3 regions of the Lysinibacillus sp. VIII_CA genome follow, and region 2 is predicted to be linked to each of the others. Evidence: riboswitches for the same ligand, from Rfam matches in the RefSeq annotation. Region 2 holds a riboswitch; each other region holds the start of a gene.
The links. Region 2 has a riboswitch for S-adenosylmethionine ahead of ACP3VS_RS09730 (cyclase family protein). Riboswitches for the same ligand answer to the same signal wherever they lie in the genome.
Positions count from the first base shown of each region.

Region 1: linked by a shared signal. The riboswitch ahead of ACP3VS_RS13545 (MetQ/NlpA family ABC transporter substrate-binding protein) and the one ahead of ACP3VS_RS09730 (cyclase family protein) in region 2 are both predicted to bind S-adenosylmethionine.
Region 3: linked by a shared signal. The riboswitch ahead of ACP3VS_RS12270 (methionine ABC transporter ATP-binding protein) and the one ahead of ACP3VS_RS09730 (cyclase family protein) in region 2 are both predicted to bind S-adenosylmethionine.

Region 1 is NZ_JBNFXM010000009.1:17,933-22,686, forward strand. It holds gene ACP3VS_RS13530 (enoyl-CoA hydratase/isomerase family protein) at 1-726, opposite strand, end outside; gene ACP3VS_RS13535 (methionine ABC transporter permease) at 740-1,402, opposite strand; gene ACP3VS_RS13540 (methionine ABC transporter ATP-binding protein) at 1,395-2,420, opposite strand; gene ACP3VS_RS13545 (MetQ/NlpA family ABC transporter substrate-binding protein) at 2,525-3,355, opposite strand; SAM riboswitch class I at 3,445-3,550, opposite strand; gene ACP3VS_RS13550 (PPC domain-containing DNA-binding protein) at 3,673-4,176, shown strand; gene ACP3VS_RS13555 (pyridoxal phosphate-dependent aminotransferase) at 4,224-4,754, opposite strand, start outside.
Region 2 is NZ_JBNFXM010000005.1:179,434-184,187, forward strand. It holds gene ACP3VS_RS09720 (AraC family transcriptional regulator) at 1-1,285, shown strand, start outside; gene ACP3VS_RS09725 (hypothetical protein) at 1,448-1,849, shown strand; SAM riboswitch class I at 1,950-2,056, shown strand; gene ACP3VS_RS09730 (cyclase family protein) at 2,146-2,883, shown strand; gene ACP3VS_RS09735 (DedA family protein) at 2,913-3,509, opposite strand; gene ACP3VS_RS09740 (Cof-type HAD-IIB family hydrolase) at 3,601-4,374, opposite strand; gene ACP3VS_RS09745 (DUF2225 domain-containing protein) at 4,699-4,754, shown strand, end outside.
Region 3 is NZ_JBNFXM010000007.1:186,689-191,442, forward strand. It holds gene ACP3VS_RS12245 (acyl-CoA dehydrogenase family protein) at 1-878, shown strand, start outside; gene ACP3VS_RS12250 (arsenate reductase family protein) at 1,065-1,421, shown strand; gene gcvH (glycine cleavage system protein GcvH) at 1,503-1,883, shown strand; gene ACP3VS_RS12260 (hypothetical protein) at 1,975-2,316, shown strand; gene ACP3VS_RS12265 (thioredoxin family protein) at 2,332-2,643, shown strand; SAM riboswitch class I at 2,700-2,803, shown strand; gene ACP3VS_RS12270 (methionine ABC transporter ATP-binding protein) at 2,887-3,915, shown strand; gene ACP3VS_RS12275 (methionine ABC transporter permease) at 3,905-4,573, shown strand; gene ACP3VS_RS12280 (MetQ/NlpA family ABC transporter substrate-binding protein) at 4,640-4,754, shown strand, end outside.

The DNA of each region.
Region 1 (4,754 bases), on a different contig from region 2:
ATAATCATCAGAACTAAATGAATCGAGAATCAATTGAGCCAGTTCATCACTCTCTTCATTTTCACCATCCACAATAGCTTGAATTATTTTTTTACTACCTGCATTGGCAATAGGTGATTTCTTTAAAAGATGCTCTGCAAAATGCAAAGTGGCATTTTCAATTTCCTGCGGCTCATGAAGGGCAGTAATCAAACCAATGCTTTTTCCTTCCTCCGCTGTAAAAATGTTTGCTGTGTATAAAATCTCTTTAGCCTTCGCGACACCCACAATATTTATAAGTCGTTTAGTGCTTTCAAGATTATAGACAATCCCAATGTTCGCAGCGGTAATGCCAAGCTTACTCTTTGGTGTTGCCAATCTAAAGTCACATGCATTGGCTAACTCTAAGCCGCCGCCAATCGCTAAGCCCTGAATCATGGCAATCGTAGGATGTGGAAATTTATAGAGGACATCAATGGCCTTTAAAGCTAGATTATTATAGGCTTTAGCATTATCTGACGCATAGCGGATATCTAAAAATTCACTAATATCTGCGCCTGAGGAAAAGGCGACTTCATTGACACCCCGTACAATTAATAGCTTGATAGACATATCTGTACGTAACTCTTCTAGCTCGTCTATGATCGCTTGGAACATTGCTCTCGATAAAGAATTCCGTTTGTCGGGACGGTTTAACACTAGCGTTGCGATATAGCCGTTTTTCTCTACATAAATCTCAGTTGCCATGGATATCTTCCCCCTAGTCTTTCTTCAATTTGGCTGAAATGCGATTGCCTATGGATTGTATGCTTTGTACAAGGATGATTAAAATAAACACCGTTGCATACATGACATCTACCTCGTAGCGTAAATGACCATAACGGTAAGCGAGGTCGCCTAAACCACCAGCACCAACCATTCCCGCCATTGCTGTTGCGCCAATCAATCCAATTGTAGCAATCGTTAAGCCTAAAATAATGGATGGGCGTGCTTCACGTAATAATACATGCCAAATGATATGGCGACGTTTAATACCCATGGCTGTGTAGGCTTCGATAACGCCAGAATCAACCTCTAAAAGCGCTGACTCCATCAGTCTTGCAATATAAGGAGCTGTATAAACTACAAGCGGAACAATAACGCCTTTAACACCAATCGTTGTACCGACGATAACCTTTGTAAAAGGTAAAATGAAGAATAGTAAGATGATGAATGGCACTGAACGGATAATATTGATGATTAAATTAAATAATTGATAGAAAAATTTATTTTCAAAGGATTGACCAGGTCGTGTTAAAACAATTAAAAGACCTAAAGGTATACCGATTAGAATGGAAAAGAATAATGAAATTCCGACCATTTGAAATGTTTCGATAATTGCTTTGCCAATAACCTCAGACCAATCATGAAAGAAATTATTCATGGAATTCTCCTCCTAACTCTTCAACAGTAACGCCATTCTCTGCAAAATAGGTTAGCGCTTTTTGAACAATGCTTGGCTCTCCGTTTAAATGCACCACAATATTACCGACAATGCCGTTTTTTAATTCAATAATATTGGCTGTTAGGATGTTTGGTTGTACATCATATACTTTGCTGACTTCAGCTAATAATGGCTTCCCAGTACTTTCCCCAAGAAATGTTAAACGAATGACGCTACCTGAAACATTTAGCTGCTCAATAAGAGAAGGAGTTAAGTTACGCTGTGAAATGGTACTTAAAAACTTTCTTGTAGTAGGGTGTTGGGGCTTTGCAAAGAGCTCAATAGCCGTACCAAATTCAACTACTTTCCCGGCCTCTAGAACAGATACCTCATCACATATTTTCTGAATAACATTCATTTCATGTGTAATCAGTAGGATTGTAATTCCTAATTCACGATTAATTTTTAACAATAGTTCAAGAATGGCCTCTGTCGTTTCAGGATCAAGGGCACTTGTTGCTTCATCACTAAGTAAAATCTCTGGCTCTTGCGCTAGAGCGCGTGCAATTGCGACACGTTGCTTTTGTCCACCTGAAAGCTGATTGGGGTAGCTATCTAGCTTTTCTGTTAAACCTACAATTTCGGCATATTTAGCCACACGATTTTGGACTTCTGTTTCGTTATAACCAAGTAGCTTTAAGGGAACCGCAATATTGTTATAAACTGTTGCTGTCTTTAAGAGATTAAAATGTTGAAAAATCATGCCAATCTTTTGCCGTGTTTGACGTAAGTCATGAAGTGAAAGGGTAGTAATATCCACATTATCAATCAAAACCTTGCCTGCTGAGGGACGCTCTAGTAAATTAACACAACGAATAAGCGTACTTTTACCGGCACCACTATACCCAATTACACCATGAATTTGTCCTTTTTTTACATGAAGATTAATTCCGTCCACTGCCTTAATACTGCCTTTTTTCGTCTTATATTCTTTTGATATATTTTGTAATTGAATCATCAGATTACTTGCTCCTTTCTTAGCTTCTAAAAAGCAAGAATCTGCGCGATTTCCATAGTGGACAATTGGCAGATTCTCAGCCTTATATCAGCTTTTGGCATGTATTACCAGCTAGGGATTACAGAACCTTTGAATTCCTCTTCAATGAATTGGCGCACTTCATCAGACTGGTAAGCCTCAACGAATTTTTTAATTGTTGGGTCATTTTCATTTTCAGCACGAACGACAATGTAGTTCACATATGGAGAGTCAGTAGATTCTAAAAGAATAGAGTCCTCTTGTGGATTAATGCCAGCTTCCAGCGCAAAGTTCGTATTAATAGCAGCTACATCTACTTCACTAAGCTGCTTAGGAATTTGTGCGGCTTCTAATTCTATGAATTTTAAATTCTTTTTGTTTTCTTCCACGTCACGAACAGATGCTGTTAAGTCCGCTCCATCTTTTAATTTAATATAGCCTGCCTCTTGTAAAACAAAGAGAGCTCGCGCTCCATTTGTTGGGTCATTCGGTAAGCCAAATGTTGCGCCTTCAGGAACGTCATCCAATGATTTATATTTTTCAGAGTAAATCCCCATAGGATTTAAAATTGTTTTGCCAACTGGTACTAAATCTGTATCGTGATCTTTATTAAAAGTATCGAGGAAAGGTTTATGCTGATAGCTGTTTGCATCAAGATCTCCTTCAGCTAAGGATGTATTGGGTAAAACATAATCAGAAAAAGATTTTAGTTCTACTTCTAGCCCCTTTTCCTTTGCGACTTTAGCAGCTACCTCTGCAATTTGCTCATGAGGTCCTGAAGTGACACCCACGACAATTTTATTTTCATCGATAGCGTCGCTTTTTCCTGTACTATCTTCTTTAGAGCCACAGCCCGCTAGTGCTGCTACTAATGTAAGACTTGCTAAACCTACTAAAAATTTATTTTTCTTCTTCATGAAAACTACCTCCAAAAATTGTTTTATCGGTTTTTTGAAAATAAAAAAACTCTCTTATAAATTAAGAGAGGCTCATGAAAAAAAGTCCTCTCTTATCTATCAAACGAATTTCGTTTGCAGGATTTAGCACCTTCCTTCATAAAAGGAGGTTGCCGAGCTTCATAGGGCCAGTCCCTCAGCTACTCTTGATAAGAGATTCATATTATATTTTTGTATTTCCGATAGAACTAATATAATTTATAGGGTATAGTAAGTCAATAAATATTTTTGAAATTTTTTATATTGTTATAATATTTTGTCGCGAAGGAGGGGGAAGAATGCCAGTAAGAGTTAATTATGGCATAGGTTCATTTGGTAAGGTGATTAGTGCACGTCTTCTCATGGGGACAGACATCATTGAAGGAATAGAGGCACTTTGTGAAGAGAATAATATTGATTCAGCAACCATTATTAGTTGTATTGGTAGTTTTCAAAAAAGTAGCTTTGTTTATTTAGTACCCGATGAAACCTCCCACATTAAAGTTCGATTTAGTGATGTGGTAGAGAAAGAGGGGCCACTCGAGTTTATCCAAGGTTCAGGAGTGGTTTGTAAGCGTGATGCAGGATATGAAACGCATTTCCATGGTTCCATGAGTGATCAATGGGGAGTGGTTTCAGGCGGTCATTTTATAAAGGGCGGAAATATCGTCATAACAGCAGATGTAGTACTGGCAGAAGTGCAAGGCATTCAGCATATCCGTCAGATGGATGATGAAACAGGTCACGTACAATTTTATCCATTAGAACATGGGTTAGATTTTCCAAGGGAAATTGAAAAATAGTAAGTCCTGTAGCTAGTGAAAGCTACAGGACTCTATATGGTTACATGTTAAAATAATTTCAATTGCTCAATTCTTTGGATGGCCTCTCGTAAACGTTCCTCGCTTACAAGCAAGCCAATACGCACATAGCCTTCCCCATATTGACCAAAGCCATTACCTGCGGCTACTGCAATATCAGCTTTGTCGAGCAATATATCGGCGAATTGTTCGCTTGTAAAACCTAATGGGACAGGGAGCCAGGCAAAGAAGGAGCCTTTTGGTGCTGTTACTTGCCAGCCAATTCTATGCGCTTCTTCGATTAGAACATTTCGACGACGCTCATAGGTAGCTCTTAGCTCATCTGCACATTCCTGTGAAGATGTAAGGGCAATAGCTGCTGCTTGTTGAATAGCTGGAAATTGACTACAAAACAAATGATCCTGAATAAGATTAATCGCAGCAATTAAATCAGCATTACCAACAGCAAAGCCTATACGCCAACCTGCCATATTATAAGTTTTTGATAATGTGTACATTTCGATTCCAACTTCTTTTGCGCCATTGGCCTGTAAAAAGCTAATAGGCTTATTGCCATCAAA
Region 2 (4,754 bases):
TACAAGTGTTAGAGAACTACGTCTTCTTCCCTTCTCTCAATGCAATAGACTATTAGAAGCTATTTATCGGTGTCGTCAAACAAAAGATGAGCACACTGTTTTTGAGCAGCATGTTCGTTTCCAAGAATTGATATTATTTATTTTTGAGCAAAACCGAACGAAGCCTCTACAACAAAGTGATCGTCAATCTGTAGAGCAATCTATCCAATATTTGCACAACCACTTTGGAAAGGATTGGACTGTCGAACAGCTAGCAGAACTGGCAGGTGTACCAAAATGGAGTTACTCACGCATTTTTAAAGATATTACGGGACAAATACCTCTGTATTATTTAAATAGTATACGTATTGAAAAAGCCAAACAGTTATTAATGACAACGAATGATCGTGTATTTGAAATAAGTCAGTCTATTGGCTTTAATAATGAATACTATTTCAATCGTCGTTTTAAAGAGCATGTAGGTATTTCCCCAGGGCAATTCCGACGAAGTCAGAGCAATAATGTACGCGTATTCGCACCATTCTTAGAGGACTTCTTTGTAGCTTTAGGTATTACGCCCATTGCGCAATTCAGTCATTCCAAGTGGGGAAAACAAGACTATTTAGGTCTACAGGATGTGCCTGATATCGATGTACAGTATGGAAAAATGGAACACCTCTTTCACTATAAACCAACATTAATTATGTTAGATGCTGGTATAGAGCGTTGGGAAACCTGTCTTCATTTAAATAAGTTGGCCCCAATCTGTCACCTAAACAACCCTGGAGAGGACTGGCAATCGACTCTATTTAAAATTGCAGATTTAACAGGGAAAACCGCTATGATGCAAGATATTATTACGGAATATGAGGACAAGGTACAGAGGGCTCGAAAAATTCTAGGTAGATCCGTTTACGGACAAAGTGTGGCATTTCTTCGCATTTCAGCCATTGGCATTACACTGTATGCTGGCCCTGATTGCGGTTATACAGGGCCAATTCTATACCGTGACTTAGGCTTAACGCCTGATCCATTGGTGTGGAAAATACCGCTTAATCAGCGTAAAGCTCATCTGACTTCAAATCAGCTGCAACAACTAGACGCTGATCATTTGTTTATCACCTTCGACAAGCAACACTCCATTTATGAGAATGAAGAGCGTACTATTTTAACATCCTCTATGTGGAAAAACCTAAGGGCTGTTAAAAGAAACTGTGTCTATGAGGTGGATTTTTTAACGTGGATGAATTATGGAATCCTGTCACATAGCAAAAAAATAGATGATGTATTAAACGTTCTTGGCTAAAGAACAAAAGGGAAGCGCGCCATCGCTTCCTTTTTTAGTTTGTGTGGCATACCATTCAGCATAGTATATTAACACTTCAGTACAGGAATGGCGTTATTCAAACACCTAAAAAGATCATGATACATAAGATAAGATATCAGCTTCTGGCTAGGAGGAATTGATTTGTATTATAATCCTTATCCTTATTTTATTCACCCCTACCATTACCCGATACCATCGACAGACCATCAACTTGCAGCTAGAACCTTTTCACAACATTTAGCAATGCCGACTAGTAATAGTCCCTTTCCCCCTGTTGATACACAAAAATTAATATCTTCAGCTACGCGGATAAAGACGATTATGCAGCAGGCACAATTACTTACAGATAAAATTGATAGTTCTCAACAATTTGCACATGACTTAAAGAATGCTGCACAGCTTTCAAATAAAACAGAGGTCGAAAAATTAATTACATCCACAGGCATTACTACAAAATTTGAAACCAACTATACACCAGATAATTTTAGAATACAGCTTATGGATAGTGCCTGCTGTCGAGTAACGTTAATTTTGAATTGGTAAGTAAATTAATTTTAACCCTGTAATCCTATCAAAGTTGTAAACTATAAAAATATATGTTAAAGTATTTATACTATTATTTCTGAAAATTCTTATATCCTATTTCTTATCTAGAGAGACGGAGGGATCGGCCCGATGAAGTCTCAGCAACCAGCTCAAGCAGTATGGTGCTAATTCCTATTGGCAAAATTTAAGCCTGAAAGATGAGAAGACGCACTACCTATGTTTGATTCCGGGAGTCCTCTTCGATTGAGGACTCTTTTTTTATTGACTACTACTTTTAGAAAGCAGGGAATTTAATGTCTAACGAACTTTTACAAGCATTGCACTTACTAAAATCAAAACAATGGGTCGATTTGACACATACCTTCGGCCCAGACTCACCTCATTTTTTCATGTTTGAAGATGCTAAATTTGAAACATTATTCTCGCATGATGATGGATTTTTTGCACAGCAGTTTTCTTTTCCTGGACAATATGGAACACATATTGACCCACCCATTCACTTTGTAAGAGATACTCGATTTCTAGATGAATTAGCACTAAAGGAGCTTGTTCTTCCGCTTATCGTCATTGATAAATCACAGGAGGCTGCTAGTAATCATGACTTTACGCTCAGTGTACAAGATATTCTAGAATTCGAGACACACTATGGACAGATTGAAGAAGGTACATTTGTGGCACTGCGAACAGATTGGAGTAAGCGTTGGCCAGATAAAGAGGCATTTAGTAATAAAGATGTCAATGGAGATAATCATCTCCCAGGTTGGGGCTTGGAGGCCTTACAATTTCTATTCAAGGAACGTAAAGTAAGTGCAATAGGTCATGAAACTTTTGATACTGATTCTGCCACTGATTTTCGTCAAAGTGGCCAATTAGTTGGTGAATATTTTGTCCTCAATCAAGACACTTATCAAATTGAGCTCATGACTAATTTAGACAAGCTACCTCCTATAGGTGCTATTATTTTTAATATAGTACCCAAGCCTGAAAAAGCATCTGGATTCCCTGTACGTTCATTTGCCATATTGCCATAACAAAAAGTCGGTAGGAATCCTACTGACTTTTACTTTTGTACGTTTCTTTTTTTAAATAAATAATAAATAATTAACATGACTAGGACAAACAGCAAGATGACGTACATACTGTAATGAGATAAATAGTAACCGACGAATCGCCATTTCTCTCCTAGCACTTTTCCTAAGGTTATAAATGTAAAAGTCCATATAAATGCCCCTGTATAAGCAAAGAAAGCGAATTTCCTATATGGATAATTATTGATAGCGGCGATATAGGCTGTTAGATGGCGTACACCAGGAATAAAATAGCCAGCAATTAATAAAAAAGGCCCCACTTTCATAAACATTTTTTTAGTAAATTCAATTTTTTGCTCAGTTATATGAATCTTTGGCCCATATTTCTGCAAGAGCGGTAAGCCAAATCGACGGCCGATATAGTAGCTTAAAGTAATCCCCCCCATTGCGCCAATCAGAGCACTTACTAAAGCTGGGATATGTCCAAGGCTTTCTCGATAAACACTATAGCCTACATAAGTTAAAAATACTTCATCGGGAAGTGGCAACCCAACAATGCCTCCAATTAGGATCACGATGATGCCAAAATACCCGTAATGTTCAATTAGAGATTGCACATGCTGCGCCATTTTTCATCCCACCTAATACATTGTTCTATATACTCATAACTGTATACCAAAAGAGTCTCTCAAGCCTCCACTTTACTTCCTTTCCATGTCGTTAAATAATGTGCAGCTTTCGTAAAGCAAAATCTATGCCACCTTCAATGGATTTCTTTGTAACAAAATCTGCAACATTTTTTAGAGCTTGGCTCCCATTCCCCATAGCTACCCCAAGGCCAACCAGCTCTAGCATATCTATATCATTCTCTCCATCTCCAAAAGCTATGGCATCCTTAGCATTAATCTCAAAATAATCAAGTACAGCCTTTACGGCTATCGACTTGGACACATCTTGCTGTAAAACATTCACAATATAAGGATGCCATCGTTGCCGTAATATATTCGAAAATTGACGAGCTAATCTTTTTTCAGCCTGTTCATCAGCATAAAGGCACATAAGAAAAACCTCTTCATCCATAATGCTTTCTTTTCTAACTGGAAAATCACATAAAGACAATGTCTCTTGCATCGCGCTTAAGGCTAATGGATTTTGTATATCATTCATCGTAAGTTGTTCTGTAAAAAATGTTAAGGAATGCTGATGTTGCTGTGCAAAAGCTTGAACATTTTGAACAATGCCCTTCTCAATCGGAATTTTATGTATCACAACATCCTTGTGTTTCACATATGCCCCATTCGCCGTAATAAAGGTTTCAATCCCTAAATTTTTCAGCTCTTCACACATGGACAACGGTCTTCCTGTCGCAGCCACAAGATAGATTCCCTTTTCCTGTAATAGTCGAATAGCCTGCCTCGTACTTTCCTCCACAGCACCATTCTCATAATTGATTAGTGTACCATCCACATCAAAAAATACTATTTTATACGTCATCTGCTCCACCCTCTCATAGTAAACTTTTGAACTATACAATTCGAACTGTCCATTAAATAAATTGTACATAATTCGACAAACTTTTCGGTAACTATATAACTTACTTTAACTACACCGATAAATACTATTACAAGCACATTTCTAATGATATTTAACTAAAAAAACGAGTATTATTTTTAATTTTATAATTCCAAAGGAGTATACCAAAGAACACAGAATTGTTAAAATGGAAGATAATGAATTAAATACATTGAACGATTATTGATTACGTATAAATAGAACAAAAGAAATAATATTATTGAGCATGCAAAGGAGTTGATTCTTATGGCATTTAACATCTACTACTATGAAAGTAGCGTAGATTGTAAATTTTGCAAAAA
Region 3 (4,754 bases), on a different contig from region 2:
TAACAAAAGAAAAATTATCAACAATGGCTTCTCATTTGTATGCATCAGAGTCATTAAACTATCGTACTGTGGGTTTATTTGAAGACCGTTTAAGCCAGCTAAGCCCAGAGGAGCAAAAGGAAGGAAAAGTGATTGCAGGTGCTATCGCTGAATATGCGATTGAATGCTCCATTGCTAAAGTATTTGGATCAGAAACATTAGATTATATTGCAGATGAAGCTGTACAATTACACGGCGGTTATGGCTTCATGGCTGAATATGAGGTAGAGCGTATATACCGTGATTCTCGTATTAATCGAATTTTTGAAGGTACAAATGAAATTAATCGCATGATTGTACCAGGTACATTTATGAAAAAGGCACTAAAAGGTGAGCTGCCATTATTACAGGTTGCGCAAAATTTACAGCAAGAGCTTCTAATGCTAATGCCAGAGGATATCGGCACTGAGCCACTAGCTCAGGAAAAATACTTAGTGAAAAATGCCAAGAAGATTGCTGTATTAGCTGCAGGCTTAGCCGCACAACGCTTTGGTGCGAAGCTTGATCAAGAGCAAGAAGTATTAGTGAATATTGCTAATATCGCTAATCAATTATTTGCAATGGAATCAGCTGTATTACGCACAGAAAAAGCGATTGCTCGTGATGGCGTTGAAAAAGCACATCAAAAATTGCTATACACTCAAATTTTCTGCCAAGAAGCATTTGTAGAAATCGAAAAAGAAGCAAAAGATACAATTCTGGCTTCCGCAGATGGTGATGCAGCACGTATGACATTATCTGCATTACGTAAATTAACACGTAATAATCCATACAACCTCATTACGAAGAAACGTGAAGCATCTGTGAAATTAATTGAAGCAGAAAAATATATCGTTTAATCGTAGGAAAATGCTAGCTATCCGTAAGTGGGTAGCTAGTTTTTTATTGTGCCAAATAAATTATTTGTCAAAGTAACGGATAAAAATACAAAATGGATGGATAGACTTACGGAAATGAGCGAAGTTCCACCATTCTCGATGATTATGATGGTATACTACAGAAAAAGACAGCAAAGGAGCATTTTAATGACGATTCAATTTTTCCATTATCCCAAATGTACAACATGTAAAAAAGCGCAAAAGTGGTTAAATGATCATGACGTTTCCTATGAAGAGGTACATATCGTAGAGCAGCCGCCAACAAAGGATGAAATAACAGCTTTATGGCAAGTCAGTGGTCTTCCTTTGAAGAAGTTTTTTAATACTTCAGGCATGAAATATCGTGACCTTGGTTTGAAGGACAAGCTAGCTGATATGACTGAGGAAGAACAGCTTGAGCTACTTGCTTCGGATGGGATGTTAATAAAACGTCCACTCGTAACAGATGGAAAAAAAGTAACTTTAGGGTTTAAAGAATCCGATTTTGAGCAAGCTTGGATATAGCCGTTTTTATTCTTGTTTTTATAGGAGAAGTATGGCACACTGAAAGTGAATATATTACATAATTATGGAGGGGTTTTTTGCATGAGCACACCGAAAGACTTACGTTACTCTGAAGAGCATGAATGGGTTAAAGTAGAAGATGGAAAAGTACGTATTGGTATTACGCACTTCGCACAATCTGAATTAGGAGATATCGTTTTCGTTGAGCTTCCACAAGTTGGCGATGAAATCAAAACGGATGATCCATTCGGTAGCGTAGAATCAGTAAAAACTGTTTCTGAATTATATGCACCAATCTCAGGTACTGTAGTTGAAGTTAATGCAGATTTAGAAGATAGCCCAGAATTCGTTAATGAATCACCATATGAAAAAGCATGGATGATCGTCGTAGAGCCTGCTGATGCATCAGAAGTTGATAAACTTATGACAGCAGAACAATACGAAGAGATGACAGCAGAATAAGACAAGCCATAATCAAAAAACGTCGGAAACTACCGGCGTTTTTTATTATATAATAACGTATAAGTGGGAATGTCTAAATGGAGGTGGCGTAATGTTCGATGGGAAATGCTTGATAGTAGAAGGACGCTCAGATAAGCTACAAATTGAGCCAATTTTAAACGAGAATGTTACAATACTATGTACGAATGGAACAATTGGTGTGCATCAATTAGAAGAGCTAATCGATCCCTATGAGGGCTATGAGCTATTTACCTTTTTTGATGCCGATACTTCAGGCGATAAGCTACGTGCATTAATGGACAGACATTATCCTGAAGCAGAGCATTTACGAACAATGCCAACATATAAGGAAGTAGAAACGACACCTAGAAAAGTGTTAGCCATGATTTTACTTCGTGCGCATTTCTCAATCCATAATGAATATATTTTGTAAGGTTGCGTGAACTAAATGGAAGAATGGTCGAAAGAGCAGTGGGAAACGGCATTACAGTCCGGAGAAAAAGCTGCGTTTTATTTATATACACCGATGTGCGGTACTTGTGCAGTGGCATCAAAAATGATGTCAATTGTAGAACAACTATTACCTCACCTAAAGCTAGGGAAAGCAAATATTAATTTTTTGGAGCAAATTGCTTTTGAGCATCAAATTGAAAGCGTTCCGTGCTTACTTGTTTGTGACGGTGGCAAAGTGACAGAAAAGATTTATGCTTTTCAATCCGTACCTTTTTTGTACGAATTGTTAAAAAAATTAATTGACTGAACTTTATTAGCGTGGTAAAGTAACAAATATATTACTAAAACATTAAATATATCGAACTCTTATGAAGAGCGGCGGAGGGAAGTGCCCTATGAAGCCCGGCAACCATCACATAGTGAAAAGGTGCCAAATCACCCAAAGATTTTTCTTTGAAAGATGAGAGAACGGTTCAACGTATAATACGTGACCCCTTCTACTTGTCTATAAGTGGAGGGGTTTTTTTATATAAGAAAAGGAGTATTCGCTATGATACAGCTTCAAAATATAACGAAGAAATACAAAACAGCAAATGGCGAATTAACGGCAGTCAAAGATGTTAACCTGACTATTAATAAGGGTGAAATTTTTGGCATTATCGGCTATAGTGGCGCTGGTAAAAGTACGATGATTCGTTTACTTAATGGCTTAGAGAAACCAACAACAGGAACAGTAACAGTGAACAATCAGGCTTTTTCATCGATTAAAGGTCAAAAGCTTAGAGCAGCTAGACAAAAGGTTAGTATGATTTTTCAACATTTCAACCTACTTTGGTCACGAACAGTTGCAGAAAACATTGCCTTCCCATTAGAAATCGCAGGTGTATCAAAAGCTCAACGTGAGGCACGGGTGAAGGAATTGATAGCACTTGTTGGCCTAGAAGGTCGTGATCAAGCATATCCATCACAGCTCTCTGGTGGACAAAAGCAACGTGTAGGGATTGCGCGAGCATTAGCCAATAATCCAGAGGTTTTACTATGTGATGAGGCTACATCTGCTCTAGACCCTGAGACAACAGATGCCATTCTTGATTTACTGGTGGATATTAATGAACGTTTAGGGTTAACGATTGTCCTCATTACTCATGAAATGCATGTCATCCGCAAGATTTGTCATCGTGTAGCAGTGATGGAGGCAGGCGAAATTGTAGAGCGTGGAGAAGTATTGCAAGTTTTCCAGGCTCCTCAGGCTGCCATTACTAAGAAATTTGTAGCGCAAATTACCAATACAAAGGAAACACAGGATACAGTAGAACAAATCAAAGCAAATTATCCAACTGGACAACTTGTCAAATTGATTTTTGTTGGTGAAAAAACAGAACAGCCAGTTATTTCACATCTAGTAAAGCAATTCGATGTGGAAGTAAGCATTGTACATGGGAATATTTCGCAAACCAAAAATGGTGCATATGGTACTCTCATTGTGCAAATTGATGGGTCGAAAGCAAACGTGACTGAAGCCTTAAGCTATTTAAATACAGTGGAAGTGCAAACGGAGGTGATTGCAGATGCTAACTAATCTCTTTCCGAATGTAGACTGGGATAGCATGTGGCAGGCTACATATGAAACATTATATATGACGGCCATTTCAACAGTTATTACATTTATTCTAGGGTTAGCCATTGGGATTGTCCTGTTTTTAACTAGTCCGAATCAGTTATGGGCTAATAAAATTGTTAGTTTTTTAACAGGGTCACTCGTTAATATATTCCGTTCTATTCCATTTATCGTGTTAATTATTTTATTAATTCCATTTACTAAGTTTTTACTTGGTACAATCCGTGGAGCCAATGCTGCTTTACCTGCTTTAATTATCGGTGCGGCTCCGTTCTATGCACGTATGGTATTAATTGCGCTACGAGAAATTGATAAGGGTGTTATTGAAGCAGCTCGTTCAATGGGGGCTAAAACAGCCACAATTATTTGGAAAGTACTGATCCCTGAATCATTACCAGCACTCATTTCGGGTATTACTGTTACGGCTGTAGCACTTGTCGGTTATACAGCAATGGCAGGGATAATCGGTGCAGGGGGTCTCGGGAACTTAGCCTTCCTAGACGGTTTCCAAAGAAATCGCCAAGATGTGACATTAATGGCAACTATTTTGATCTTAGTAGTAGTCTTTATCATCCAATGGATAGGTGATTTCATTACAGAAAAAATTGATAAACGTTAATAAAACTGAGGTTATTCCGGTTCTTACCGCTAACATATTTTCATTAAAATAAAGGGAGTGTCATACATGAAAAAGTTATTAACAGGATTATTTTTATCAATACTTGTACTAGCATTAGCAGCTTGCGGTACTGATAAAAAAGAGGATTCAAATGCAGCATCTGGTGATAAAACAGATAGTA